DNA from 3 places in the Geodermatophilus sp. CPCC 206100 genome. Region 1 is predicted to be linked to each of the others. Evidence: riboswitches for the same ligand, from Rfam matches in the RefSeq annotation. Region 1 holds a riboswitch; each other region holds the start of a gene.

Evidence for each region. Region 1 has a riboswitch for S-adenosylmethionine ahead of thrC (threonine synthase). Riboswitches for the same ligand answer to the same signal wherever they lie in the genome.
Region 2: linked by a shared signal. The riboswitch ahead of metF (methylenetetrahydrofolate reductase [NAD(P)H]) and the one ahead of thrC (threonine synthase) in region 1 are both predicted to bind S-adenosylmethionine.
Region 3: linked by a shared signal. The riboswitch ahead of PGN05_RS19080 (bifunctional o-acetylhomoserine/o-acetylserine sulfhydrylase) and the one ahead of thrC (threonine synthase) in region 1 are both predicted to bind S-adenosylmethionine.

Annotation. Positions count from the first base shown of each region.
Region 1 is NZ_JAQISV010000020.1:109,299-118,590, reverse strand. It holds partial or broken gene PGN05_RS11725 (LytR C-terminal domain-containing protein) at 1-990, shown strand, start outside; gene PGN05_RS11720 (alpha/beta fold hydrolase) at 1,080-3,983, shown strand; gene PGN05_RS11715 (ABC transporter permease) at 3,983-4,852, shown strand; gene PGN05_RS11710 (HAD family hydrolase) at 4,886-5,710, opposite strand; gene PGN05_RS11705 (hypothetical protein) at 5,749-6,630, opposite strand; SAM riboswitch class I at 6,756-6,883, shown strand; gene thrC (threonine synthase) at 6,896-8,197, shown strand; gene PGN05_RS11695 (cold-shock protein) at 8,398-8,598, shown strand; gene groL (chaperonin GroEL) at 8,874-9,292, shown strand, end outside.
Region 2 is NZ_JAQISV010000012.1:21,422-30,713, reverse strand. It holds gene PGN05_RS06815 (MarR family winged helix-turn-helix transcriptional regulator) at 1-441, shown strand, start outside; gene PGN05_RS06810 (aminomethyl transferase family protein) at 840-2,198, shown strand; gene PGN05_RS06805 (hypothetical protein) at 2,311-2,595, opposite strand; SAM riboswitch class IV at 2,838-2,946, shown strand; gene metF (methylenetetrahydrofolate reductase [NAD(P)H]) at 3,000-4,037, shown strand; gene purU (formyltetrahydrofolate deformylase) at 4,099-4,971, opposite strand; gene PGN05_RS06790 (putative quinol monooxygenase) at 5,301-5,921, shown strand; gene PGN05_RS06785 (amidohydrolase family protein) at 5,941-6,960, opposite strand; gene PGN05_RS06780 (DUF2218 domain-containing protein) at 6,957-8,021, opposite strand; gene PGN05_RS06775 (VOC family protein) at 8,018-9,025, opposite strand; gene PGN05_RS06770 (4-oxalomesaconate tautomerase) at 9,108-9,292, opposite strand, start outside.
Region 3 is NZ_JAQISV010000043.1:33,911-43,202, forward strand. It holds gene PGN05_RS19055 (mechanosensitive ion channel family protein) at 1-236, shown strand, start outside; gene PGN05_RS19060 (hypothetical protein) at 233-751, shown strand; gene PGN05_RS19065 (ABC transporter substrate-binding protein) at 866-1,810, shown strand; gene PGN05_RS19070 (amino acid ABC transporter permease) at 1,826-2,788, shown strand; gene PGN05_RS19075 (amino acid ABC transporter ATP-binding protein) at 2,806-3,558, shown strand; SAM riboswitch class IV at 3,604-3,719, shown strand; gene PGN05_RS19080 (bifunctional o-acetylhomoserine/o-acetylserine sulfhydrylase) at 3,764-5,056, shown strand; gene metX (homoserine O-acetyltransferase MetX) at 5,059-6,174, shown strand; gene PGN05_RS19090 (gamma carbonic anhydrase family protein) at 6,178-6,756, opposite strand; gene PGN05_RS19095 (uroporphyrinogen decarboxylase family protein) at 6,820-7,854, shown strand; gene PGN05_RS19100 (hypothetical protein) at 7,851-8,159, opposite strand; gene PGN05_RS19105 (helix-turn-helix transcriptional regulator) at 8,164-8,367, opposite strand; gene PGN05_RS19110 (hypothetical protein) at 8,376-8,759, opposite strand; gene gdhA (NADP-specific glutamate dehydrogenase) at 8,870-9,292, opposite strand, start outside.

The sequences.
Region 1 (9,292 bases):
GCCGGGGGCGCGAGTTCCGCGCCCGGCTACCGGGACTGGACCAGCCCGTCACGCCCCGAGGAGGACCGGCCGGCCACCACGGCCATCCCCGACCGCAACACCGCCCGCAGCGGGAGCTCCGCCCGCCGGGCCCCGGCCCCCGCCACCGAGGCGATCCCGGACCGCACCGCCGCCGGCCGCGACGTGGACGTCGACGACGACCGCTGGGACGACGAGCGCTGGGACGACGGGGGTGTCGACGCTCGCTGGGACGAGGCCGACGGCGTGGCCGCCGCCCGGGACGAGCCCTCCGACCGGGACCGGGACCGCGACCCCTGGACCGACCCCGGGACCGGTCCGTCGACCGCGGTCGTGGGCGGCCGGGCCGCCCTGCGGGCCGAGCGGCACGCCGCCGAGGCCGCCCGCCGCAAGGCGGGCAACCGCTCCACCGTGCCCCGGCTGGACGACGACGAGGACGAGCGCCGTCCCTCGGGTGTCCGCCGCGCCGCCACGGGCCTGCTCGCCGTCGCCGTCGTCGCGCTGCTGGTGCTCGGCGTCTACTCCTTCGCCGTGCCCGACGCCGAGGAGGCCTCGCGCGCGCAGTCGACCGCACCCACCCCGACCACGTCGGCCGCCCCGGCGTCCCCGAGCTCCGCGCTGCCGCCGCTGGAGGTGGCGCCCCTGCCGCCGGCCGACGGGGCCCCGGCCACGCCGGTGCGCGCTCCGGTGACCGTGCTCAACGCCACGGGCATCACCGGGCTGGCCCGGGAGGTGGCCGACGCGATCGGCGGGCAGGGGTGGGAGTCCCCCGGCGTCGGCGAGTACCAGGGCGGCGACATCGCGGTGACCACCGTCTACTACGCGAAGGGCGACGCGACCCAGCAGCAGGCCGCCGCTCAGCTGGTCGAGCAGTTCCCCGAGATCCACGGCCCGGCCGAGCGGTTCTTCGAGGTGCCGGACACCGTCGCGCCGGGCCTCGTGCTGGTCGCGACGGGGGAGTGGCGCCCCTGACCCTGCGGCCGGCGGAACGGGACCGGCGCGTCCGGAACACCCGGCGGTGGTCGACCGTTGGCCGCTCCGTGCGTCCCCTTCGCGGGCCCGTGCGTCCCCGCCCGCGCCCCGGCGCCCGTGCGACGCTCGCCGCCCTGCTCACCCCGCTGCTCTCCGGTGTCCTCCTCGTGGTCGCGCCCGCCGCGCCGGCGGCCGCCGCCGAGGACGTCGCCACCGAGGAGGCGATCGTCCCCTCCGGGACGGGGGCGGACGCCGTCGAGCTCGACACCACGCTGTACGTCCCCGGTTCGGCCGGCGCCGACGACCCGACCGCCGCGGTCGTCCTCGCGCACGGTTTCGGTGGCAGCAAGGACTCCGTCGCCGAGGACGCCCGCCTGCTGGCCGAGCGCGGCTACGTCGTCCTGACCTACTCGGCGCGCGGCTTCGGCCGCAGCACCGGCCAGATCGGGCTCAACGACCCCCGGTTCGAGATCACCGACCTCTCGGCCCTCATCGACCGGCTCGCCGAGCGCGACGACGTCCTGCTCGACGGCGACGGCGACCCGCGGGTGGGCGTCGCCGGCGGGTCCTACGGCGGCGCGCTGTCGCTCCTGGGCGCCGCCTACGACGACCGGATCGACGCGATCGCCCCGCAGATCACCTGGAACTCGCTGACCGCCGCGCTGTTCCCGTCCCAGGTCGGCGCGGCCGACGGCGGCACCGTCGCCGCCACCCCGCAGGGCCCCGGTGGGGTCTACGAGCGGCTGTGGTCGGGGCTGTTCTTCGGCGTCGGCTCGGTGCCGACCGGCGGGCTGCTCGACGCGCTCGGCGCCGGCGCGGGGAGCGACGGCGCGGGGAGCGACGACGAGGGCGGGGACCCGGTCGCCGCCGCCGGCGGGGCGGACGGTGCGGGCCTGCCGATCGACCCCTCCTCGGTCGACCCCGCGCAGGTCGAGCAGCTGCTGACCTGCGGCCGCTTCCGCGCCGACATCTGTGCCGCCTACCAGGAGGCCGCGGCCACCGGCACGCTCACGCCGGCGATCGCCGCGGTGCTCGACCGCAGCAGCCCGGCCACGGTCCTCGACCGCATCGAGGCCCCGACGCTGCTCGTCCAGGGCACCCGCGACTCGCTGTTCGGGCTGGGCCAGGCCGACGCCAACGCCCGCGGCATCGCGGCCCACGGCACCCCCGTGAAGGTCGTCTGGTACGCCGGCGGCCACGACGACCAGGGCTCGGAGCGGACCCGGGAGCAGCTGCGCGAGCAGGTCGCCGGCTGGTTCGACTGGCACCTGCGCGGTGCGGGCGAGGACCCCGGCACCGGTTTCGAGTTCCCGGTCCCCAGTGGCGTGGGCGCCGGCGTCGGCAACGTGCAGGGCGGCAACCAGACCGTCTCCGCCCCCGCCTACCCCGGCCTGGCCGGCGCCGACCCCGCCGAGCGGGCGACGGTCGCGGTCAGCGGGCCGCTGCAGCCGGTGGTGACGCCGGCCGGTGGCACGCCGGCGGCGATCACGGTCGTCCCCGGCCTCGGATCGCTGAGCACGGCCCTCGGGGGCAGCGCCTTCGAGATCCCCGGCCAGTTCGCCGCCTTCGACAGCGAGCCGCTCGACGCCGCCGTCGAGGTGGTGGGCGCCCCGACCGTGGACCTCGCGGTCGCCTCCGCGCGCGGCAGCGCCACCCTGTTCGCCAAGCTCTACGACGTCGCGCCGGACGGGTCGATGACACTGCCGGCCGGCCAGGTGGCCCCGCTGGCGCTCACCGGGCTGTCGGCCGACCCCTCCGCGCCCACCCAGGTCCCGGTGACCCTGCCCGGCATCGTGCACCGCTTCGAGGCCGGCCACACGATGCGGGTCGTCGTCTCCTCGACCGACCAGGCGTTCGCGTTGCCGGCCGAGGCCACCGTCTACTCGGTCGCACTGGCCGACGGGGACGGCGCCGCGCTCGCCGTCCCCGAGGTCGACGGCCGGACCGAGGCCGCCGCGGGGACCTCGCGGTGGTGGGTGCTGCTGGGCGTGCTCGCGGCGCTGGGCCTGCTCGGCTGGCTGGCCGCGGTCCTCTGGGGCCGCCGGCGCCGGCGGCGGGTGTCGGCCGTCGAGCCCGACGGCGAGGACGTCCCCCTGCGCTTCACCGGCGTGACCAAGGCCTACAAGGACGGCTTCGTCGCCGTGCGCGACCTGTCCTTCGAGGTCCGCCGCGGCCAGGTGCTCGGCCTGCTCGGGCCCAACGGCGCCGGCAAGACCACCTCGCTGCGCATGCTCATGGGGCTGATCCGGCCCAACGAGGGGCGGATCAGCATCTTCGGCCACGCGGCCGGCCCGGGCGCACCCGTGCTCTCCCGGCTCGGCTCGTTCGTCGAGGGCACCGGCCTGCAGCCGCACCTGTCCGGCCGCGACAACCTGCGGCTGTACTGGGCGGCCACCGGCCGCCCGGCGGCCGACGCGCACATGGAGGAGGCGATCGAGGTCGCCGGCCTCGGCGCGGCCCTCGACCGGCCGGTGCGCCGCTACAGCCAGGGCATGCGGCAGCGCGTCGCGATCGCCCAGGCGATGCTCGGCCTGCCCGACCTGCTCGTCCTCGACGAGCCGACCAACGGGCTGGACCCGCCCCAGATCCACGCCATGCGCGAGGTGCTGCGCTCCTACGCGGCGACCGGCCGCACGGTGATCGTCTCCAGCCACCTGCTCAGCGAGATCGAGCAGACCTGCAGCCACGTCGTCGTGATGGCCAAGGGGCAGAAGATCGCCCAGGGCACCGTCGAGGAGATCGTCGGCACCGGTGGCGCGGTCCTGGTCGGCCTGGCCGACGACACCGAGACCGACCGCGCCATCGCCGTCCTCGAGGGGCTGCCCGGGGTGTCGGCGAGCCGCACCGACGAGGGGCTGGTCGCCGAGCTCGACGGCACCAGCCGGGGCCGCGCGCTGCAGGCGCTGGTGGAGGCCGGGATCGAGGTCGACGCCTTCACGCCACGGCGCCGGCTGGAGGACGCCTTCCTGGCGCTCGTGGGAGAGGAAGCCTGATGGAGACCGCACACGTGCAGCCCACCGGGGCCGTGGCGGGCTACCGGCCCGAGCGGACCCTGCGGCTGTCGGTCGAGCTGCGCCGGCAGTTCAAGCGGCGCCGCACCCTGGGTGTCTTCGCGCTCATGGTGGCCCTGCCGCTGATCCTCATCGCCGCGCTCCAGCTGGGCGCCAGCGAGGAGGCGGCGGAGAACGGCCGGCTCAACCTGGTCGACGTCGCCACCTCCAGCGGGCTGAACTTCACGCTGTTCGTGCTGTTCGCGACCACGAGCTTCTTCCTGGTCGTCGTCTACGCGCTGTTCTTCGGCGACACGGTCGCGGCCGAGGCGCAGTGGGGGTCCCTGCGTTACACGCTGGCCACGCCGGTGCCGCGGATGCGGCTGCTCCGGCAGAAGTGGTACGCCGCGCTGGTGCTCTCCGTCGGGGCGCTGGTGGCCCTGGTGCTCACCGGGCTGGTCGCCGGCGGCATCGCGTTCGGCTTCGACGCGATCCAGACGCCCATCGGCGTGACGCTCGGCCAGGGGGAGGGGCTGCTGCGGCTGGCCGGGATGGTCGGCTACCTCGCCGTCCACCTGCTCGTCGTCGGCACGCTGGCGTTCTGGTTCTCCACGATCACCGACGCCCCGCTGGCCGCGGTCGGCGGCGCGGTGTTCACCATGTTCGTCTTCGCGATCCTCGACCAGGTCGAGCAGCTGGGCGCCATCCGCGACTGGTTCCCGACCGCGGAGGAGTTCGCCTGGACCGACCTCCTGCAGACCCCCGTCGACTCCGGGGACCTGTTCCGGGGCGTCGTCCAGTCGCTGGTGTACGCGGCGATCTTCACCGCGCTGGCCTTCCGCCACTTCGCCCGCCGCGACGTCACCTCCTGAGCAGACCCGTCGGTTTCCGCGGAAACCGACGGGTCAGAGACTGGCGCGGACGGCCTGGGCCCAGCCCTCGCCCATCGGCTCGTCGGTGACCGTCACGTTGGGGACGGCGGCCAGCAGCTCGGCCATCCCGTCCACGCGGGCGCCGTTGGCGGTGATCCACAGCCGGCCGACGGCCGGGGCCATCTCCAGGTCGCTGACGCTGTCGCCGATCGCCACGGCGGCCTCTGGCGGGAGCCCGCGCCGGTCGAGGTCCCAGGCGATCGCGGCGCCCTTGGAGATGCCGCGCGGCATCAGGTGGTAGACCCGGGGCGGCAGCGCCTCGGGGGCCAGCGTCATGCGGGACGTCGCGGGGACCGACCCGTTGTCGTTGAGGGTCAGCCACCCCAACCCGCGCCCGGCCAGCGCGGCGTCGACGGCGAGCGGGTCCACCCGGCCGCGCAGCAGCGCGTCGGTCGTGTGCGTGGCGTGCCACGGCGCGTGCCACTCCAGCCGGCCGGGGTGGGCGGCGATGAGGTCCTCGACGACCCCGAGCTCGGCCATCACCTCCATGGGCGCGCGGCCGGCGTGCTCGGCGGGCAGCTCGCCGGTCAGCCGGTGCACGCCGCGGCCGCCGTCCCAGCCGACCACCGAACCCAGTTCGGCGATCGCGCCGTCCGCGGCGAAGATGCGCGCGGCCTCCACCACCTGCTCGAAGGTGCGCCCGCTGACCAGCACGAGGGCGACGCCGGCCCGGTGCAGGTCGAGCAGGGCCGCGGCCGGATCGGCGGTCAGGTCGCGGGTCGCGGTGTGCCAGAACGACCCCCGCGGGCCGACCATCGTGCCGTCGAGGTCGGTGTAGACGACGCGTGCCGGGGTCACCGGGACATCCTGGCGTCCCGCCCCCCCACCGCCCCCGGTCACCCCGTCGGCGCGCGGCAGGTGTCCACGGCGAAGGTCTCCAGCTGCCGGCGGACGTCGTCCGCGGGGGTGAGGACGACGGTCCGCGGCGCCGCCTCCCCGACGGCGAGGACGAGCCCGATCAGGCCGGTCGTGTAGCTCTCGCCGAGCGCGTGCGGATCGCACCGGGCCGGGACCATGCGCAGGGCGAGGTCCACCGTGGGCTGCCGGTCCAGGGTGGGCAGGGGGCCGACGGCGGAGATGCTGTAGATCGTGTTGGGCGCGGTCCCCGTCACCCGCACCGGCTCGCTGCCGCCGACGCGGCGGAACCGGACGTCGACGTCGAGGGCCGGCCCGGCGGGGGGCCCCGCCGGCCGGACGCCGACCACCTCGATCGCCACCTGGCGGTACAGCTCCTGCTCGGCGCAGTCGGACGCGTGCAGCCTGCGCACGAGCCCGCCGTCGTCGAGGGGGACGGTGACCTCCCGGCGGGCGCCGGTGCCGTCCCGCACCCGGACCCTCGCCGACGGGGCCGACGGCGCTCCCGCGCAGTCGCTCGCGCCCGCGACCACGGGCAGGTCCAGCGGCGTGCCGGGACGGAGCTCGGCGTCCCGCGGGTCGGCCGGCGCGGTGGGCAGGCCGTCGACCACCAGCTCGAGGGCCTCCACCACCAGGCCGCCGGTGTCGGCGGTGAGGCGCACCTGCAGGCGCCGGCCGGCCACGTCGCGGCGGAACTGCAGGAGGCTGCCGCTCAGCCCGCCCGGTTCCGGCTGGGCGGAGGAGCGGCTCGCCGACGGTCCCGCCGCACCCGGGTCGGCCGCCGGCCCGGTCTCGCAGGCGGCCGTGGCCAGGACCAGCAGGCAGGCGACCGCGAGCCGGCTGCCCCGGGCGACCAGGTGCACGGAGCACCCCTCCTCTGCGGTCCGGACCGCTGGATCGTGGGCGCCCCCGGCCGCCGGGTCAACGGGCTCCGGCTCCGGCCCGACCCCGGGTCGCCGCTTGCCGTGCGGGTACAGTCGGCCCGTTCCACTCATCCAGAGGGGCAGAGGGACACGGCCCGATGAAGCCCCGGCAACCGCCGTCCGCGCACCGCGCGGCGGAAGGTGCCAATTCCGTCCCGCGCGGCTCGACGGCCCGGTGCGGGGAAGATGAGGAGGTAGTCGTCGCATGACCCTGACCGCTCCCGGTTCTGTCCAGGCCGACTCCAGCGCCGGCGGCCCCATCCCGCCGTGTCCGGCCCGCGGGCTGGTGTGCCGCAACTGCGGCGCCACCTTCGGCCTGGTCGCCGAGCACGCCTGCGCCGAGTGCTTCGGCCCGCTCGAGGTCGACTACGACCCCGAGCTCATGCGGGCGGTCACTCGCGAGCAGATCGAGGCCGGCCCGCAGAACATCTGGCGCTACGTGGCGCTGCTGCCGGTCGGGCAGGACCCGGCCGGTCGCGTCTCGCTCGACCCGGGCCTGACCCCGCTCGTGCGCGCGGACCGGCTCGCCGCGGAGCTGGGCATCACCGGTGGGCTGTGGGTGAAGGACGACTCGGCCAACCCGACCCACTCGTTCAAGGACCGGGTGGTCAGCCTCGCGGCCACCGCCGCCAAGCGGCTGGGCTACACCAAGATCGCCGCCGCCTCGACCGGCAACCTGGCCAACTCGGTGGCCGCACACGCGGCGCGGGTCGGCATCCCGTCGTTCGTGTTCATCCCGAGCGACCTGGAGCCGGGCAAGGTCGTGCAGTCGGCGGTCTACGGGCAGACCCTGGTGGCCGTCGACGGCTCCTACGACGACGTCAACCGGCTGACCAGCGAGCTCGCCGAGACCGACGAGTTCGAGGACACCGCCTTCGTCAACCAGAACGTGCGGCCGTACTACGCCGAGGGCTCGAAGACGATGGGCTACGAGATCGCCGAGCAGCTCGGCTGGCGGATCCCGGCCCAGGTCGTCATCCCCATGGCCTCGGGATCGCTGCTCACCAAGGTGGACAAGGCCTTCCGCGAGCTCACCGCCGCCGGGATCGTCGAGGCGAGCGAGTGGACGATCTTCGGCGCCCAGTCGGCCGGCTGCGACCCGATCGCCACCGCCTTCGACAACGGCTGGGACGTCGTCAAGCCGGTCAAGCCGACCGGCATCGCCAAGTCGCTGAACATCGGCAACCCCGCCGACGGGCCCTACGCCCTCGACGCGATCCGGCGCACCGGCGGAGCCGTGGGCAAGGTGGGCGACGAGCAGATCGTGCAGGGCATCCGCGACCTCGCCCGCACCACCGGCGTCTTCGCCGAGACCGCCGGCGGGGTGACGATCGCGGTGCTCCGCCAGCTGGTCGAGGACGGCCGGCTGGACCCGGCGAAGGAGACCGTCGTCCTCAACACCGGCGAGGGGCTCAAGACCCTCGACCCGCTGGAGCCGGTCGTCGGCCCGACCCACCGGGTGGAGCCGTCGCTGAGGTCGGTGCGGGCCGCGGGCCTCATCGGGTGACCGAGTAGCGTTCGCGGCGAACCCGGACGGGGGACGGCGTCCCCCGTCCGGTGAACGCGTGGGTGAGGTTGCTCTCACCTCGCCTTTCGTGCTGTACGTTCTGCCGCGGTTCGCGTTCCACGTTCGTGTTCGACGGGCGGAAGAGCGAGACCCGGCCCCTGGTTCGGGGGTCGTCCGCCGCACGAAACGTGGGAGCACACGTGGCACAGGGCACCGTGAAGTGGTTCAACGCCGAGAAGGGCTTCGGCTTCATCGCCGTCGACGGCGGTCAGGACGTCTTCGTCCACTACTCGGCCATCCAGATGGACGGCTACAAGAGCCTCGACGAGGGCCAGCGGGTCACCTTCGAGGTCGTCCAGGGCGAGAAGGGACCGCAGGCCGACGGCGTGCGCACCGCCTGAGTCCCGACGTCCCGCCGAGGCCCGGTTCCCCGCGAGGGGGCCGGGCCTCGGTCGTGTCCGGGGGCCTGGAACAGCGGCCGCCCACCCCCCGTTCTTGCACTCGGCAGGGTCGAGTGCCAGACTCTCGGTTGGCACTCGACAGTGCCGAGTGCCAATCAGGTCGGATGCGGTGAGGCACGGGTGTGTGGGCCGACGGAGTGCCCAACCACCGGTGTCGTCCGTCGCGGGCGCCGAACCCGGCCGTGCAGCGATCCATGCATGGAGGACATCACCACATGGCCAAGATGATCGCCTTCGAGGAAGAGGCTCGCCGCGGCCTCGAGCGCGGGATGAACACCCTCGCCGACGCCGTCAAGGTGACCCTCGGTCCCAAGGGCCGCAACGTCGTCCTCGAGAAGAAGTGGGGTGCCCCCACCATCACCAACGATGGTGTGAGCATCGCCAAGGAGATCGAGCTCGAGGACCCGTGGGAGAAGATCGGCGCCGAGCTGGTCAAGGAGGTCGCCAAGAAGACCGACGACGTCGCGGGTGACGGCACCACCACCGCCACCGTGCTCGCCCAGGCCCTCGTCCGCGAGGGGCTGCGCAACGTCGCCGCCGGCGCCAACCCGATGGCCCTGAAGAAGGGCATCGAGAAGGCCGTCGAGTCGGTCACCGAGTACCTCCTCTCGACCGCCAAGGACGTCGAGACCAA
Region 2 (9,292 bases), on a different contig from region 1:
CGGCTGCTGCGCGGGTCGCTGCAGCGCCACGGCCGGTTGTGGTCCCGGCACGTCCCCGCGGTGACGCACGTCCAGTGGCTGGCCCTGAGCGCGCTGCTGGGGGGCACCGACATCGACCAGCGCACGCTGGGCGAGCTGATCAGCCTGGACAAGGCGAGCCTGACCGACATGCTCGACCGCCTGGCGCGTCGGCGGCTGGTCCGGAAGCTGCGCGACCCCGCCGACGGCCGGCGCCGGGTCCTCCGCGTGACGGAGGAGGGGCGGGACCTGCTGGACCGCGTGGCCCCGCTGGTGCGCGAGGTCGACGCCGACTACCTCGAGCCGCTCGGTCCCGAGCAGCGGTCGAGGTTCGTCCGCGGACTGCGGCGCCTGGTCGAGGCCGACGCCGACGATGGCGGAGCCCCGGCCGGAGCACCGACCCTGGTCGGCGGGGTCTCCTGACCCCTCCCCTGCGTGTCCCGGGAACTCCCCTCGGGGCCGGCCGGCGAGTCGCTCGGTACCGGTCTTGACACCCTCCCCCGCGCGACCTACATTTCAGCCGCGGCCGAAAGTTCGTACGCGGACTAGATGTTCCGACACCGGCGAGTTGTCGTATCGGGGCGTCCGACCTGCGTCAGGAATGCCTTTCGTGGGCTCTGCTGGACACCTCCCTGCAGAAGCGCACGGACGGCGATCCGCAGCCCGGTCCGCCGAGGACCGGGGGCCGCAGCTACGCCATTCTCGCGGCCGGCGGGAGAAGAGCGACCGCTTCCGCCCCGCGCCAGCACGTGACCTCCGAGCCGTGCCGCTGCCCACCTCGTGACAGCGCACGGACGACCTTCTGCGAGAGGAACCCAGGCATGTCGACCGAGAGTCTCGAGAGCAAGATCCAGCGCATCGGGAGCCCGGTGCGGATGCTGCGGGAGGCGCCCGCCAAGCGCTTCAAGTTCCCGTACCCGGCCCAGCACACCAACTGGCAGGACGAGCAGGAGGCCATCCACCAGACGGCCGTGCTCTTCGACCAGTCGCACCACATGACCGACGTCTACTTCCGGGGACCGGACGTGACGCGCCTGCTCTCGGACACCGGTACCAACAGCTTCGCCACGTACGGCCGGGACAAGGCCAAGCACTTCGTGACCTGCAACGAGAACGGCCAGATGATCGGCACGGCCGTCCTCTTCGGGCTCGAGGAGGACGAGGCCAACCTGGTGGGACCGGCCGCGGCGGCGAACTGGGTGCAGTACCAGGCCGAGACCGGCGGCTACGACGTCGAGATCGTGCGGGACGAGCGCACCGCCGACGACAACTCCCAGCGGCTCACCTTCCGCTACGAGATCGAGGGCCCCAACGCCCAGCAGATCCTGGAGAAGGCCCACGGCGGCCCCATCGAGGCGGTCACGTTCTTCGCCATGACCGAGTTCACCGTCGGCGGGGTCCCGGTCCGGGCGCTGTCGCACACGATGGCCGGCGTCCCGGGCGCCGAGAGCATGGGCATGGAGATCTGGGGCCCGGCGTCCGAGGGCATGCGGTTCCTGGACGCGCTGCTGGCCGCCGGCGAGGAGTTCGGCCTGGTCCGCGGCGGCGCCCTCGCCTACTACACCGGCAGCATCGAGTCGGGCTACCAGGCCCAGCCCACGGCCGCGGTCTACACGGGCGAGGGGCTGAAGGCCTACCGCGAGTGGCTCCCGGGCAACGGGTACGAGGGCACGCTGTCGGTCGGGGGCAGCTTCCGGTCCGACGACATCGAGGACTACTACGTGACCCCCTACGACTTCGGTTACGGGCACCTCGTGAAGTTCGACCACGACTTCATCGGCCGCAGCGCGCTCGAGCAGATCAGCGACCAGCCGCACCGGCGCAAGGTGTGGCTGCGCTGGAACGAGCAGGACGTCGCCCGGGTGTACGCCAGCAGCCTGTTCGACGGGGAGAACCGGGCGAAGTACCTCGACACCCCCCTGGGGCGCTACGCCCGGGTCCAGACCGACTCGGTCCTGCTCGACGACCGCCTCGTGGGCATCTCCAACATGTGCGGCTACACGGTCAACGTGGGCGCCTGGATGTCGGTGGCCATGGTCGACGAGACGGCCGCCCAGGACGGCACCGAGGTGACGCTGCTCTGGGGCGAGGAGAACGGCGGAACGGCCAAGCAGGCCGTCGAGCGCCACGTCCAGACGACGATCCGCGCCACGGTGAGCACGCGGCCGCCGGTCCGCTGAGCGCCGTCGCCTACCCCGGCGACACCCCGCGGGGCCATCACGGGCGCTGGTCCCCAGCGCCCGCGGTGGCCCCGCCGTCGTGCGGACGGCCGGCCTCCCCCGGGACCGCCGGTCAGGCCGACAGCCGCTCCGGCGCCCCCGCGCTGAGCCGCAGCCCGGCGGTCGCCAGCGCGGCCACGAGCCGGTCGGCCCGTTCCCGGAGCAGCCCGGAGGCCGCGGCGTCGAGCGCATCGGAGCCGTCGTCCAGGCACTGCGCGAGCAGGGCCAGCACCTCGGGCGGCGGGCCGGCGGCGGGCCGCGTGCGGGCGGGGATGCGCGTGACCATCCCGCAGGCGCAGGACCCACCGGCCTTCGGGGCCAGGTGCTTGCCTCCGGGACACCTACCAGCTTCGACCATCGCCGAACTCAACTCCTCCGTGGGGCTGGCCCGGAACGCCATCCGTGTGGGCCGCGTCCCAAGAGTCCCGCCAGCCCCACCAGTCACACGGCCCGGCGCACCCGTGCGTGTCCAGATCGTGACGTCGGCCACATCCCGGGCTCACCCCTCCCCGCACGACCAGCGCGCCTTCCGCGACACGGAACGCGCGTTGACGCGGGTCGAGTTGACCCTCTCGCCGATCCGCCCCTAGCCTGCGTCCAGGTCTTGAGTGCCAGTGACGAGCCCCGGCTTGCTGGCCGGCAACCCTCCACTGCGGCGGGGTGCCCCGGGTGACGACCTGGCCCTGCACCCGCAGGGCAAGCGCAGGAGCGTTCCGCCGTCCCGGTCGTCCTGTGCTCCGCAGCGACGTCGAGGAGACGCCCGTGCCCCCCAGCACCCGGCTGCCCCAGGCCGGCGGCCCGCACCCGCCGGACCAGCACGCCGATCGGCCGTTCTCCGTCCGGGACCACGGGGCCCGGACGGCGCGAGCGACCCGCGGGCACCGGTCCCCCGCCATCGGGGACCTGCTGGCCGAGGGGCCGACGTTGTCCTTCGAGTTCTTCCCGCCCAAGGGGGCCGACGGCGAGGCCCAGCTGTGGACGGCGCTGCACGAGCTGGAGCGCCTGCACCCCTCGTTCGTCTCGGTGACCTACGGGGCCGGCGGCTCCACCCGGGACGGGACCCTGGCGGTGGCCGAGCGGATCGTCCGCGAGACCACGATGACGCCGCTGGCGCACCTGACCGCCGTCGAGCACAGCGTCGCCGAGCTGCGCGACGTCATCGACCGGCTGGCCGCCGCCGGCGTGCGCAACGTGCTCGCCCTGCGCGGTGACCCGCCCGGCGCCGATCCGCAGGCGGCGTGGGTCGCCCACCCCGACGGGCTGCGTCACGCCGCCGAGCTGGTGGAGCTGGTCTCCGCGTCGGGCGACTTCTCGGTGGGCGTCGCCGCCTTCCCGGAGGGCCACCCCCGCTCGGCGGACCGCGCGAGCGACGTCGAGTGGTTCGTGGCCAAGTGCCGGGCCGGCGCCGACTTCGCGATCACCCAGATGTTCTTCCGGGCCGAGGACTACCTGCGGCTGCGCGACGAGGTGGCCGCCCGCGGCTGCGACGTGCCGATCGTCGCCGGGGTGATGCCGGTGACCGACGTCCGGCAGATCGCCCGGATCGTCCAGCTCTCCGGCCAGGCGTTCCCGGCCGAGCTGGCCGCGCGGTTCGCCGAGGTCGAGGGCGACCGGGCCGCGGTGCGCGCCCTCGGCGTCGAGGTGGCGACCGAGCTGTGCCGGACGCTGCTCGGGGAGGGGGCCCCGGGCCTGCACTTCATCACGATGAACCGCGCGGCGGCGACCCGCGAGGTGTGCGCGGACCTGGCCCGGAGCGGGGACCTCCCGGGCGCCGGGTCGGCCACCGAGGACGTCGCCTGAGGAGCGCGGCCGGTCCCGGTCGGAGGCCGTCGTGCGGCACCTCCGACCGGGACCGCCCGCCTCACTCGAAGACGACGGTGCGGTTCCCGCGGATGATGATGCGGTTCTCGGTGTGCCAGCGGACCGCGCGCGCCAGCGCCCGGATCTCGGCCTCCCGGCCCCGCGAGGCTAGCTGGTCGGGGCTCAGCGAGTGGTTCACCCGGAGCATCTCCTGCTCGATGATCGGGCCCTCGTCCAGGTCCGCGGTGACGTAGTGCGCCGTCGCCCCGATGAACTTGACCCCGCGGGCGTGCGCCTGGTGGTACGGGCGGGCGCCCTTGAAGCTCGGCAGGATCGAGTGGTGGATGTTGATGGCCTGACCGTTGAGCTCCCGGCACAGGGTGTCCGAGAGGATCTGCATGTAGCGGGCCAGGATGACCAGCTCGACCCCCTCCGAGCGGACCATCTCCAGCAGCTCCGCCTCGGCCTCGGGCTTGGTCTCGCGGGTGACCGGGATGTGGCGGAAGGGGATCTCGTAGAAGTCGGCGATGCCCTTGAGCGTCGGGTGGTTGGACACGATCGCGACGACGTCGAGGTTGAGCTCGCCGATCGAGTTGCGGAAGAGCAGGTCGTTGAGGGCGTGCGCGTACTGGCTGACCATGATGATCACCCGCTGCTTCCGGGAGGCGTCGTCCAGGCGCCACTCCATCTGGTAGCGCTCGGCGATCGGCTGGAGGGCCTCGCGCAGGGCGGGGAGGTCCAGCGGGGCACCGTCGACGTGCGCGAACTCGACGCGCATGAAGAACATGCCGCTCGTGAGGCTGTCGAACTGGTGGCTCTCCACGATGGTGCACTGCTCGTCCACGAGCAGTCCGGACACCGCGTGGACGATGCCCGGGGCATCCTCGCAGGACAGCACCAGGACACCGTGCTGAGCGTCGGCGGGCCGCGTCATTGCGCCTCCAAACTCGGTGGATCGCGAGGCCGGTTGGTCGGCCGTGGTCAGGTCGTGGCCGCCGTCCCCGCGGAGAACCCTGCGACGAGGCGGTCCCAGAGGGAGGTTAAGGGGCGGGGGCTGTGCCGGCATGCCGCAGATGACCCTCGCGCACCGGCGAACGTGCCGGCCGGACCGCGACAATCGACGTAGCCGGGAGCCGGCCGACGGGCGGTCGCGCCGCCCCTGGCACCGTGTTGCTCCCTGCCCGGAGTCCGGGCACCCTGTGCCGGTCGGCGTTGCCGCAGGGGCGGCGCCGCCCCGAGAACCCCGGAGGACGAGTGGCTGCGATGTACGCCCGATCCACCACGATCCACGGCGACCCGCGGTCGGTCGAGCAGACGACCACCTACGTCCACGACGAGGTCATGCCCACGGTCCGGGCGCTGGACGGCTGCGTCGGCCTGTCCATGCTCGCCGACCGCGCGACCGGCCACTGCATCGTCACGACGTCCTGGCGGGACCGGGCGGCGATGGACGCCAGCCGCGACGCCGTCCGGGAGACCGCGGAGCGCACCGCCGAGCTGCTCGGCGGCACGCCGGACGTGCAGGAGTGGGAGATCGCCGCGATGCACCGGGTGCCCGAGGCCGACAACGGGGCCGTCTCCCGCGTCACCTGGCTGCGCAGCGCCCCGGACGCGGTCACCCGCGCCGTGGACGCCGTCCGGTTGTCCCTGATGCCGAAGCTGGAGGACCTGCCCGGGTTCTGCAGCGTCAGCGTCATGGTGCGCCGCGCCGAGGGGCTGACGGTGGCCGCCGTCTCCTACGACACCCGCGCGAGCCTCGAGCAGGCCGCCGAGGGCGCGCGGGAGTTCCGGGAGGAGTTCGCCCCCGCCATGGGCATCGAGGTGCTGGAGACCGCCGACCTCGACGTGGCGATCGCGCACCTGCGCGTCCCCGAGACGATCTGACCGCCCCGGGGACGCGCGGTCAGCGCGGCGCGCCCGGCAGGGCCGCGTCCAGCCGGGGGTAGACCCGCCGGACGTTGCCCTCGAAGACCGCGGTGCGGGCGTCGTCGTCGAGGGCCGAGGCCTCGACGTAGCGCCGGGTGTCGTCGTAGTACTGGCCGGTGCGCGGGTCCTTCCCGCGGACGGCGCCCACCATCTCGGACCCGAACAGGACGTTCCGGGTGTCCACCACGTCCAGGAGCAGGTCGATCCCGGGCTGGTGGTAGACGCAGGTGTCGAAGTAGACGTTGCCCATGACGTTGGACTCCACCGGCGGCTGCCCGAGCATGTCGGCCAGCCCCCGGTAGCGGCCCCAGTGGTAGGGCACCGCGCCCCCGCCGTGCGGGATGACCAGCCGCAGGTCGGGGAGGTCGGCGAACAGGTCGCCCTGTACCAGCTGCATGAAGGCGGTCGTGTCGGCGTTGATGTAGTACGCCCCGGTCGCGTGGAACACCGGCGTGGCCGACGACGAGACGTGCACCATGGCCGGCACGTCGAGCTCGACCATCGCCTCGTAGAACGGGTACCAGCTGCGGTCGGTGAGCGGCGGGGAGGTCCAGAACCCGCCGCTCGGGTCGGGGTTGAGGTTGCAGCCGACGAAGCCGAGCTCCTCCACGCAGCGGCGCAGCTCGGCGACCGACGCCTCGAGGTCCGCACCGGGCGACTGCGGCAGCTGGCAGACCGGGACGAAGCGGCCGGGGAACAGCGTGGCCACCCGGTGCACGAGGTCGTTGCTCCGGCGGGTCCACTCCAGGCTCACCGCCGCGTCACCCACGTGGTGGGCCATCGCCGAGGCGCGGGGCGAGAACAGCGTGACGTCGATGCCCCGCTCGTCCATCAGCCGCAGCTGGCTGGACTCGATCGTCTCCCGGATCTCGTCGTCGCTGATGGACGGGTAGGCCGGGGGCGTCGTCCCGGCCTCCCAGGCCGCGACCTGCTGCGTGCGCCACTCCGTGTGCGCGGCCGGCGCGGTCGTGTAGTGGCCGTGACAGTCGATGATCACTTCTGCTCCGTCTGCCAGGCGACGGTCAGCTCGTTCCGCCGACCGAAGCGCTCGAGGTGGTCGCCGAGGACGCGCTGGATGCGGGACAGGGTGTCCTCGTCCGGCGCCTGTGCCCGCAGCGTGAGGACGCCGTCGCCGACGACGACCGTGCCGACGCCGTCCCCGATGGACGCCGAGGACACCGCACCGTCGGTGCGCCAGGTGAGCCGCCGGCCGGTGTGCTCGACCAGCTGCTTGGCGTAGCGGGCGGGGGCGTCCGTGGCCACCGCGGCGGTGGCGGCCAGGGTCGCCGGGGGGCGGTCGCGCAGCTCCACGAGGAGGTCCCGCGCCGCGGCGGACACGCGGGCCGGGACGCCGAGCTCCTGCAGCTGCTCGGTGGCGGCCGCCATCTCGTCGGCCCGGCGCCGCGCGTGGGTGGCGGTGCCGTCGACGAGCCGGTCGACCGTGCGCTCGTCGAAGGACGCCAGCTCCGCGGCGATGTTCCCGCGCAGCCAGTCGGCGCAGCCCGCCACCTCCGCGCCCCGCAGGGCCTCCACCACCGCGGCCGCGAGCCCCTTGTAGAAGACGCTGCGCAGCAGCTTGCGCGAGATGGCGGTGCCCACCGGGCCCGGCTGCACCTCGACGTCCGCGCCGAGACCGGCGAGGAGCTCGGCGTACCGGCCGGCCGCCTCCCCCGACACGAGCATCGGCGTGCGCAGGCCCTTGCCCGGGACCGGCGACATCAGCGCCACGTCCACGACCGGGACGTCGCGCTCCGCCGCCCGCTTCGCCAGGGCCACCTTCAGCCCGGGGCTCGCGGTGTTGAGGTCGGCCCACAGCGTGCCCGGGCGCAGCGCCGGCAGGGCGTTCTCCAGCGCCGTCATGGCGTCGTGCGAGCTGTTCAGGCTGAGCACCAGGTCGGCGTCGGCGACCGCCTCGGCCTCGCTGCCGCGCGGCTGCACGCCGTCGACGCGGATGCCCTTCGGGTCGTAGCCGCGGACGTCGGCACCGGCCGCGACCAGGTCGCGGCCGATCTCCGACCCCGCCTCGCCGAGCCCGAGCACCGCGACCGGCACGGTCACGTCGCGGTCCCCCCGGAGGAGTCCCTCGGGCGGGCGGCGAGCTCGTCGGCCAGGTTCTCCCCCACCGGCGGGGTCCCGTGGGTGTGGAAGGTCTCGATGGTCTTCAGGCCCCAGGCCTGGCCCTTGGCCCGCTCGGCCTCGCTCCAGTCGACCGGCTTCCAGTCCGGCGCGAAGACCAGGCGGGCGGCGGGGTTGTCCAGCTCGATCCGGTTGCCGGCCGGGTCCCAGATGTAGAGGAAGAAGCTCTGCTGGATGGTGTGCTTGTGCGGCCCGGTCTCGATGTGCACGCCGTGCTCGAGGGCGAGGTCGGCGGCCCGGATGACGTCGTCGCGGCTGTCGACGGCGAAGGACAGGTGGTGCAGCCGGCCGGCCGTCCCGGTGTTGTCCTTGGTCCAGACGACGTCGTAGCCCTTGTTGGTGAACGTCGTCCAGGTGCCGGCGATCGTCCCGTCGTCGAGCACGATCTGCTCGGTGATCATGGCGCCGAGGGCGTCGACGAAGAAGTCCCGGTTCTCGACCGGGGTGACGCCGAGGTAATTGATGTGGTCGATCCGCCGCACGCTGACGCCGCGGCCGGGGTAGGCCTGCGCCTGGTTCTTCAGCGCCGGCTTGAGCCGGCCCTGCGGCTGGAACCACTCGCTCTCGTAGTAGAGGCCCATCTCGTGGCCGTCGGGGTCGGTGAAGACGTAGACCGGGCCGTAGCCGGGGTCGCCGTCCTGCCAGCCCTTGCCGAGGCCGGTCTTCTCGATCGCCTCGACCCGTCGCTGCAGCGCCTCGGGGGTGCCGGCGCGGAAGTTGGTCCGGCCCACGCCGGGCTGCTCGGCGGCGGTGAGCTTGATGGTGGTGTTCTCGTAGTCGTCCCACGCGCGCAGGAACACCGAGTCCCCGGCCGAGCCGTTCTCGGTCATCCCGAGGTAGTTCACGTAGAAGTCCAGGCACTCCTCGGGCCGGTGGGTGAGGAGCTCGACGTGGGCGAGGTGGGCGATGTCGTGCAGCGGGGGCACGGGATCTCCTGTCGTCGGGGCGGTGACCCCCTGCCGGGCCCCGCCGTGGGCGTTCCAGGGTGGGCGGCAGGAGGGTCCTTCTTCAGGCGCGGGGGAAGGCCGTGCCGTCGAACAGCTTGCGGGCGGTGCGGACCACGCCGGATCGGACCGCGCGCGGGGGTGTGACGGAGGCGTCGACGACCACGTCGACGAGCAGGTGGCCGGTGGGGTGCTCGACGTCGACCTGCGAGGTGTCCTCCGGCCAGCCGGCGGTGAGCTCGTGCCCGA
Region 3 (9,292 bases), on a different contig from region 1:
TGCTGCTCGACCCGCCCAGCGTCATGGGCGTGGAGACCCTCGACCTCGAGCAGGTGAACGTCCGCATGGTGGCCCGCACGCTGCCGGGCAAGCAGTTCGACGTCGGCCGCGACCTGCGCGCCCGCATCGTGCTCGCGTTCCACCGCGCCGGCCTGAACCTGCCGCCGCCGACGTCCCCCGTGCCGACCGGGGACGCCGAGGACGCCGGAGCCCGCGCCGGGGACGGCGCCCGGTGACCGGCCCCGAGAGCAACCCGCCGACCCGGGAGATCCCGGCGACGTCCCCGACGACGCCCTCGGTGAGCACCGCCCCGCCGGCCGGCGCCGAGCGGCGCCGGCGGTGGTGGTCGTTCGTGCCGCACCACCTGGGCCGGGCCCGCACCTCGACCCTGGTCCTCGCCGTCCTCTTCGTCGGGCTGCTGTCGCTCTACCTCACCGTCCGCCCGGACGTGACCGCGGTCGGCACCACCGTCCCGGTCGAGGAGACCGCCCCGGCGCCCGTGGTGCCGCTGCCGGTCGAGCCCGAGCCGACCGAGCCGACCGAGCCGGCACCGACGACCCAGCCCGCGCCGACGACGACCCCGACGCCGCCCGCCGGGACGACGACCAGCGCCCCGGCGGAGCAGACCACCGACGCCCCGACCGGGGAGCCCACCGGCTCCGGGCCCCCGACGAGCAGCGCCCCGGTGGAGCCCGGGACACCGGCTCCCGAACCCGGCAGCCCGGCCACTCCCGCCACGCCGACGCCGTGACGGGGGCCACGACCGCACACGGGCGGGGGACTCGGCGCGCCAGGCAGGCTCCCCGCAGGGCAAGATCGTGCACCCCGCACCTCTGATCACGAGGCGCAGCTGGAGGGAGAGCTCGTGTCCAACCGTTCCCTGACCCGGCCGGGCCGGGCCGCCGCCGCGACCGTCGCCGGCCTCACCCTGGTCCTCGCCGGCTGCGGGGAGGACTCCGGCGGCGACGCCGGTGGCAGTGGCGGCGGCGGTGGGGCGGCGGCCACCAGCGAGCCGCTGCCCAGCGTCGAGGCCGACGACGCGCTGGCCGCCCTGGTGCCCGCCGACGTCGCCGAGGACGGCGCCCTCACCGTGGGCAGCGACACCAGCTACGCGCCGAGCGAGTTCCTCGCCGAGGACGGCGAGACGATCGTCGGCTTCGACGTCGACCTGTTCACCCTCGTCGCGCAGAAGCTCGGGCTGGAGGCGCAGTTCCAGACCGCCTCGTTCGACTCGATCATCGCGGGCGTGGGCTCGGGCCGGTACGAGGTCGGGGTCTCCTCGTTCACGATCAACGCCGAGCGCCTGCAGGAGGTGAACATGGTCAGCTACTACTCGGCCGGCACCCAGTGGGCCACCAAGGCGGGCAACCCCGACGGCGTCGACCCGGACGAGGCCTGCGGCCTGACCATCGCCGTCCAGCAGGGCACCGTGCAGCTCGACGACGTCACCGCCCGCTCCCAGGCGTGCGAGTCCGCCGGGCAGGACCCGATCACGATCAACCAGTACGAGCTGCAGAGCGACGCGACCGCCGCGATCGTCTCGGGCGCCGCCGCCGCCGGCCTGGCCGACTCCCCGGTGATGGCCTACGCCGTCCAGCAGACCGGTGGCCAGCTGGAGCTGCTCGGCGACATCTACGACGCCGCGCCCTACGGCTACGTCATCCCCCAGGACCAGGCCGAGTTCGCCCAGGCCGTCGCCGACGCCGTCCGGGCCCTGATCGACGACGGCACCTACGCCGAGGTCCTCGAGCGCTGGGGCGTGGAGGACGGCGCCATCGACGACCCGACGGTGAACCCCACCGTCGGTTGACCGGAGCCCCCAGCCATGGCCGCCGAGGCCCCTGACACCACCCGGCCGGCACCGCCCGAGCACATCGCGGCGGTGCCGGTCCGGCACCCGGGACGGTGGATCGCCACCGCCGTCATCGCGGTGCTGGTCGCGATGTTCGTCCACATGCTGGTCACCAACCCGGTGTTCCAGTGGGACTTCATGCTCGACAACATGTTCAGCGCGCCGGTGCTCCGCGGAGCCCGGACGACGCTGCTCATGACCGTCCTCGCCATGGCGCTGGGGGTGCTGCTCGGCATCGTCCTCGCCGTCATGCGGCTGTCGCCGAACCCGGTGGTGTCCGGCGCCGCGTGGACCTACATCTGGTTCTTCCGCGCCATCCCGCGCATCGTCCTGCTGTTCTTCGTCGCCAACCTCGGCGCGCTCTACGGCACCTACGAGTTCGGCATCCCGTTCGACCAGCAGATCATGGGCTGGCTGGGGCTCTCCGGGGACATGCGCTTCCTCGGCCTCGACGGCAACCAGATCTTCGCCGGCTTCACCGCGGGGCTGCTCGGCCTGGTGCTCTCCGAGGGCGCCTACATGGCCGAGATCGTGCGGGCCGGCATCCAGTCGGTCGACCCGGGCCAGGTGGAGGCGGCCAGCGCCCTGGGCATGAGCCGCGGCAAGGCCATGCGCCGGATCGTGCTGCCCCAGGCCATGCGGGTGATCATCCCGCCGACCGGCAACGAGACCATCGCGATGCTCAAGGACACCTCGCTGCTGATCGCCGTCCCGGTGAGCACGGAGCTCAACTTCCAACTGCGCGCCATCGGCAGCCGCACCTTCCAGATCATCCCGATGGCCGTGGCCTCGATCCTCTGGTACCTGGCCCTGGCCAGCCTGCTGATGATCGGCCAGCACTTCCTGGAGAAGCGGTTCAGCCGGGGCTTCGGCAGCCGGGAGACCCGCGCGCAGCGGGCCGCCCGCGAGGCCCGCGAGGTGGGGAGCTCGAAGTGAGCAGCGCGGTGCAGCCCATGGTGCGGGCCGAGGGGGTCTGCAAGTCCTTCGGGCACGTGGAGGTGCTCAAGGGGATCGACCTGGAGGTCGCGCCCGGCGAGGTGGTGTGCGTGATCGGCCCCTCCGGGTCGGGCAAGTCGACCTTCCTGCGCTGCATCAACCACCTGGAGAAGGTCACCGCCGGGCGGCTGTGGGTGAACGGGCACCTGGTCGGCTACCGCGAGCGGGGCGGCAAGCTGCACGAGCTGCGCGACAAGGAGGTCGCCGCGCAGCGCCGAGACATCGGCATGGTCTTCCAGCGGTTCAACCTCTTCCCGCACAGGACCGCGCTGGAGAACGTCATCGAGGCGCCCACCCAGGTGAAGGGCCAGCGCAAGGAGGAGGCCCGCCGGCGGGGGGTCGAGCTGCTCGGGCGCGTCGGGCTGGGCGACCGCGTGCACAACTACCCGAACCAACTCTCCGGCGGCCAGCAGCAGCGCGTCGCCATCGCCCGGGCGCTGGCCATGGAGCCGCAGCTCATGCTGTTCGACGAGCCGACCTCGGCGCTGGACCCGGAGCTGGTCGGCGAGGTCCTCGACGTCATGCGCGGGCTGGCCGAGTCCGGGATGACGATGGTGGTCGTCACGCACGAGATGGGGTTCGCCCGGGAGGTCGGCGACTCCCTCGTGTTCATGGACGACGGCGTGGTGGTGGAGGCCGGCCACCCGCGCGAGGTGCTCGGCAACCCGCAGCACGCCCGCACCCGGGCCTTCCTCTCGAAGGTCCTCTGAACCGGTGTTCCACGGGGGACGTCGGCCTGCCTAGGATCACGCCTGGCTCACGAGAGGCAGTGCAAAGCACCTGGCTGGCTGCCCGGCAACCTCGACTCCGTCCGAGGTGCTCCAGGGGAAGAGCCGGCTGGCCGGCGTCCGCCGTCCGGCAAGGACGGAGCTCCTCGCGCGCCGCGGGGTCTCCCGATCGAGAGGAGACCGGCGCATGACCGACCCCCAGAGCTGGAGCTTCGAGACCCGGCAGATCCACGCCGGCACGAGCCCCGACCCGACCACCGGGGCCCGTGCCCTGCCGATCTACGCCACCACCGCCTACCAGTTCCGCGACGCCCAGCACGCCGCGGACCTGTTCGCGCTGGCCGAGATGGGCAACATCTACACCCGGATCATGAACCCGACGCAGGACGCGCTGGAGCAGCGCGTGGCGTCGCTCGAGGGCGGCGTGGCGGCGCTGGCGGTGTCGAGCGGGCAGTCGGCCACGACCCTCGCGCTGCTCAACGTCGCCGAGTCCGGCGACCACGTCGTCGCCTCCGCCTCCCTCTACGGCGGCACCTACAACCTGCTGCACCACTCGCTGCCCAAGCTCGGGGTGTCCGTCTCCTTCGTCGAGGACCCCGACGACCCGGAGAACTGGCAGTCGCTGGTCCGGGAGAACACCAAGGCCTTCTTCGCCGAGACGATCGGCAACCCCAAGGGCGACGTCCTCGACATCAGCGCGGTGTCGGAGGTGGCGCACCGCAACGGCGTCCCGCTCATCGTCGACAACACGATCGCCACCCCGTACCTCATCCGGCCGATCGAGTTCGGCGCGGACGTCGTCGTGCACTCGGCGACCAAGTACCTGGGCGGGCACGGCACCGTGATCGCCGGGCTGATCGTGGACGCCGGCAACTTCACCTGGACCGGCGGGAAGTTCCCCGGCTTCACCGAGCCCGACCCGACCTACCACGGCGTCGTCTACGCCGACCTCGGCGCACCCGCCTACGCCCTCAAGGCCCGCGTGCAGCTGCTGCGCGACCTCGGCCCGGCGATCTCCCCGTTCAACGCCTTCCTCGTCGTCCAGGGCATCGAGACGCTGTCGCTGCGCATGGAGCGGCACGTGGCCAACACCCTGCGGGTCGCGGAGTTCCTCGAGGCCCACGACTCGGTGGACCGGGTCAACTACCCCGGCCTGGCCTCGTCGCCGTGGCACGCGGCGCAGCAGAAGTACGCCCCGCGGGGCGCCGGCGCCGTCCTCACCTTCGAGCTGCACGGCGGGGTGGAGGCCGGCAAGCGCTTCGTCGACGCGCTGGAGCTGCACAGCCACGTGGCCAACATCGGCGACGTGCGCAGCCTGGTCATCCACCCGGCGTCGACCACGCACTCGCAGCTGACCCCCGAGGAGCAGCTCACCACCGGGGTCACCCCGGGCCTGGTCCGGCTGGCGGTCGGCCTCGAGGGCATCGACGACATCCTCGCCGACCTGGAGGCCGGCTTCCGCGCAGCGAAGGGCGCCTGACCGTGGGCGGGGCCCGGGTCGCCCCCTGGGCCCCGCCCCGGCCCGGCGGCTGGCGTGAGGGGGATCCGGTCGGCGACCGGCGGTTCCTCGACCTGCCCGGGCCGTTCGGGCTCGAGCTGGGCGGGTCGCTGCCGGCCGTGCGGGTCGCCTACGAGACCTGGGGGACGCCGGCGCCCGGCGGCGGCAACGCCGTCCTCGTCGAGCACGCGCTCACCGGCGACAGCCACGTCACCGGCCCCGCCGGGCCCGGGCACCCGACGCCGGGCTGGTGGGCGGGGCTGGTCGGGCCGGGGGCGCCGCTGGACACCGACCGGCTGTTCGTCGTCTGCGCCAACGTGCTCGGCGGCTGCCAGGGCACGACCGGCCCGTCCTCGGCCGCTCCGGACGGCGCCGCGTGGGGGTCCCGCTTCCCCGCCGTCACGGTGGGCGACCAGGTGCGGGTGGAGGCGGCCCTGGCCGACGCCCTCGGCGTCGGCCGGTGGACGGCGGTGCTCGGCGGCTCGATGGGCGGCATGCGCGCGCTGGAGTGGGCGGTCGCCCTGCCCGAGCGGGTCGAGGCGCTGTTCTTCCTCGCCTCGGGCGCCGCGGCCACCGCCGACCAGATCGGCACGCAGACCACCCAGCAGGCCGCCGTCCGCACCGACCCGGCGTGGGCCGGCGGGGACTACCTGCCCGGCCCCGGGCCGGTGGGCGGGCTCGGGGTGGCCCGCCGGATCGCGCACCTGACCTACCGCAGCGCCGACGAGCTGCAGCAGCGCTTCGGCACCGCCGTGCAGGGCGACGGCCGGTTCGCCGTGGCCTCCTACCTCGACCACCACGCCGACAAGCTGGCCGGCCGCTTCGACGCCGGCAGCTACGTCGTCCTGACCGAGGCCATGAACACCTGGGACGTCGGCCGCGGCCGCGGCGGCACCCCGGCGGCGCTGGCCCGGGTGACCGCGCGGGCGGTGGTGGCCGGGGTGGACAGCGACCGGCTCTACCCGCTGGCCCTGCAGCACCAGGTGGCCGACGCGCTCGGCGTCCCGCTGCGGGTGATCCCCTCGCCGTACGGCCACGACGGCTTCCTCATCGAGCTCGACGCCGTCGGCGCCCTGGTCCGCGAGCTCCTCGCTGACTGAGACTCAGTCCATGGCGTCGCCGGGGGTCAGCCCGGCCGGCGGCAGCGGCTGGCGGACGACCGGCCGGACCCGGCGGGCCGCGGGCAGCCGCTCGGTGTAGCTGGCCGCGTTGCCGCGGATGTGCGCCAGGTCGTCCTCGGTGGCCTGGCGGATCACCTTGGCGGGGATGCCCGCGACCAGCGACCCCGGCGGCACCTCGGTGCCCTGGGTGACCACCGCGCCCGCGGCGACGATCGACCCGGAGCCGATGTGGGCGCCGTTCATCACGACGCTGCCCATCCCCACCAGCACGTCGTCGTCCACGAGGGCGCCGTGCAGCACCACGTTGTGCCCCACGGTCACCCCGCGGCCGATGACCAGGGGGGACCCGGGGTCGGAGTGCAGGGTGCAGCCGTCCTGGATGTTCGAGCCCTCGCCGATCTCGATCACCTCGTGGTCGGCCCGGGCGACCGCGCCGTACCAGATGCTCGACCGTGGCCCCATGGTCACGGCGCCGACGACCACGGCCGTCGGCGCGACGAAGGCGTCCTCGTCGATCTTGGGGGCGCCGAAGTCCAGCTGCGCGATGTAGTTCTCCGCCACGCCGGTCAGCACAGCACAGGAGGGCCGTGCGCGCACCGGTCGAGCGCACGGCAGGATCAGCGCATGGCCCTGACGCTCCCGCCCCTGCCCACCTCGGTCGTCGGGAGCCTCCCGCAGCCCGGCTGGCTCCTCGACCACGACAAGCTCGCCCACCAGACGCCGCCGCGGGTGCGCGCGCGCGAGCTGTGGCGGGTGGCGCCGGAGCTGCTCGAGGAGGCCCAGGACGACGCCACCCGGCTCGCCGTCCGGTCCCAGGAGACCGCGGGGCTCGACATCGTCACCGACGGCGAGCAGCGCCGGGAGTCCTACTCCAACCACTTCGCCACCGCGCTGGAGGGCGTGGACGTCGACCAGCCGGGGTCGGTCATCAACCGCTCCGGCAAGCCGATCCCGGTGCCGCGCGTGGTGGGCGAGATCCGCCGTCCGCAGCCGGTGCAGGCGCGCGACGTCCGCTTCCTGCGGGCGGTCAGCGACCGCACCGTGAAGATCACCGTGCCGGGGCCGTTCACGATGGCGCAGCAGTCGCAGGACGAGCACTACGGCGACGGGCGGGCGCTGGCGATGGCCTACGCCGAGGTGGTGCGGGCCGAGATCGCCGACCTGTTCGCCGCCGGCGCCGACATCGTGCAGATCGACGAGCCGTGGCTGCAGGCGCGCCCCGAGGTGGCCCGCCAGTACGGCGCGGAGGCGGTGACGCGGGCCGTCGAGGGCGCGGCGGGGCCGGTGCACCTGCACCTGTGCTTCGGCTACGCGGCGATGGTCTCCGAGCGCCCCGAGGGCTACTCGTTCCTGCCGGAGCTGGCCGACACCCCGGTCGACACCGTGTCGGTGGAGACCGCCCAGTCGCACCTGGACCCGGCGCAGCTGCGCCCGCTGCGGGGCAAGGGCATCGCGCTCGGCGTGCTCGACCTGTCCACCCCCGAGGTGGAGACGCCCGAGGTGATCGCCGACCGGGTGCGCCGCGCGCTGGACGACGTCGACGTCGAGCGGCTGGTGCTCTCCAGCGACTGCGGGCTCAAGTACCTGCCCCGGGAGTCGGCCGCCGGCAAGATGCGCGCGCTGGCCCAGGCCGCCGAGGTGCTGCGCGGCGAGGTCTAGGCCGGCTCGCCCCACTCGGCGAGGAACGCCTCGGCGTCCATCGAGTCCAGCTGCTCGCGGACGAAGCGCAGCAGGTCACCGGGCAGCACCGGGTCCGCGGCCGGCACCCGCAGCGCCTCGGCGCCGTCGGCGCGCCGTCGCACCACGACGTCGCTCACCGTCGGCGCCGGGAGCAGGCCGCTGACCAGCTCGGAGAGGAAGGCACCGGCCACCCGCAGCGTCCGCTGCACGCGGCCGCCCGGATGGGGCTCGAGGTCGGCGACGTACAGCTCCGCCGCCCGGACGTCGTCTCGCTGGGCACTCACGGGCTCAGCTTGCCCCATCGGCGGGGCTGAAGACGTCCTCGATGCGGCAGTCGAAGAGCGCGGCGATGCGGAAGGCCAGCGGCAGGCTGGGGTCGAACCGGCCCTTCTCCAGCGAGATCACCGTCTGCCGGGAGACGCCGAGCTCCTCGGCCAGGCGCCCCTGCGACCAGCCGCGGGTCGCCCGCCGCTCGGCCAGGTCGTTGCGCACGGCCGGGGTCAGGCGTCCCGCCGGCGCAGCACGGCCAGGCGGGTGCCGACGTCGGCCAGGGCCAGGACGAGCAGCAGGGCCAGCGCCGTCGTCGCGTCCACCTCGAGGCCGGTGACGGCCAGCGCCGCCGTCCCCACGCCGGCGACGGTCACCACGTCGACGAAGGCGGCCGACGCGCTGCGGTGCCACCACTGGTGCTCGACGGTCTCCTCCGGCCGGGCGACCGGCTCGGGACCGGCGCTCCCGGAGAGCAGGAGCAGCCAGGCCAGGCCGTAGCCCGGACCCACGGTGGCGGCCGCGAAGACCACGACGCGGGTCCAGAACCGGCCGTCCTCCCCGAGTGCGCCGGCGAGCAGGCCGATCGCGGCCGCGACCAGCAGCCCCAGGAGCACCGCGGCGACGTGACGCCCGGCACCGGCCGACCGCGTGCTGACAAGTGAGCTTGACACAGCGGCAGTCCACCAGCGACCGCCGCTCCTGTCAAGGACGCTTGACCCCGGGGTCACACCAGGCCGTGCGCGTGCACCGCCTCCGCCACCTCGAGGAAGCCCGCGACGTTCGCGCCGAGGACCAGGTCACCGGGCGAGCCGTACTCCGCGGCCGTGGCGGAGCAGCGGGCGTGGATGTCTCGCATGATCTCCTCCAGCCGGGCCTCGGTGTGCTCGAAGGTCCAGCGGTCGCGCGAGGCGTTCTGCTGCATCTCCAGCGCCGAGGTGGCCACCCCGCCGGCGTTGGCCGCCTTCCCCGGCGCGAAGGCGATGCCGGCCCTGCGGAACACCCGGACCGCGTCCGGCGTGGCCGGCATGTTGGCCCCCTCGACGACGTACCGGCAGCCGTTGCGGGCCAGGACCTCGGCCGCGTCGCCGTCCAGCTCGTTCTGCGTCGCGCTGGGCATCGCGACGTCGCACGGGACGTCCCAGATGCT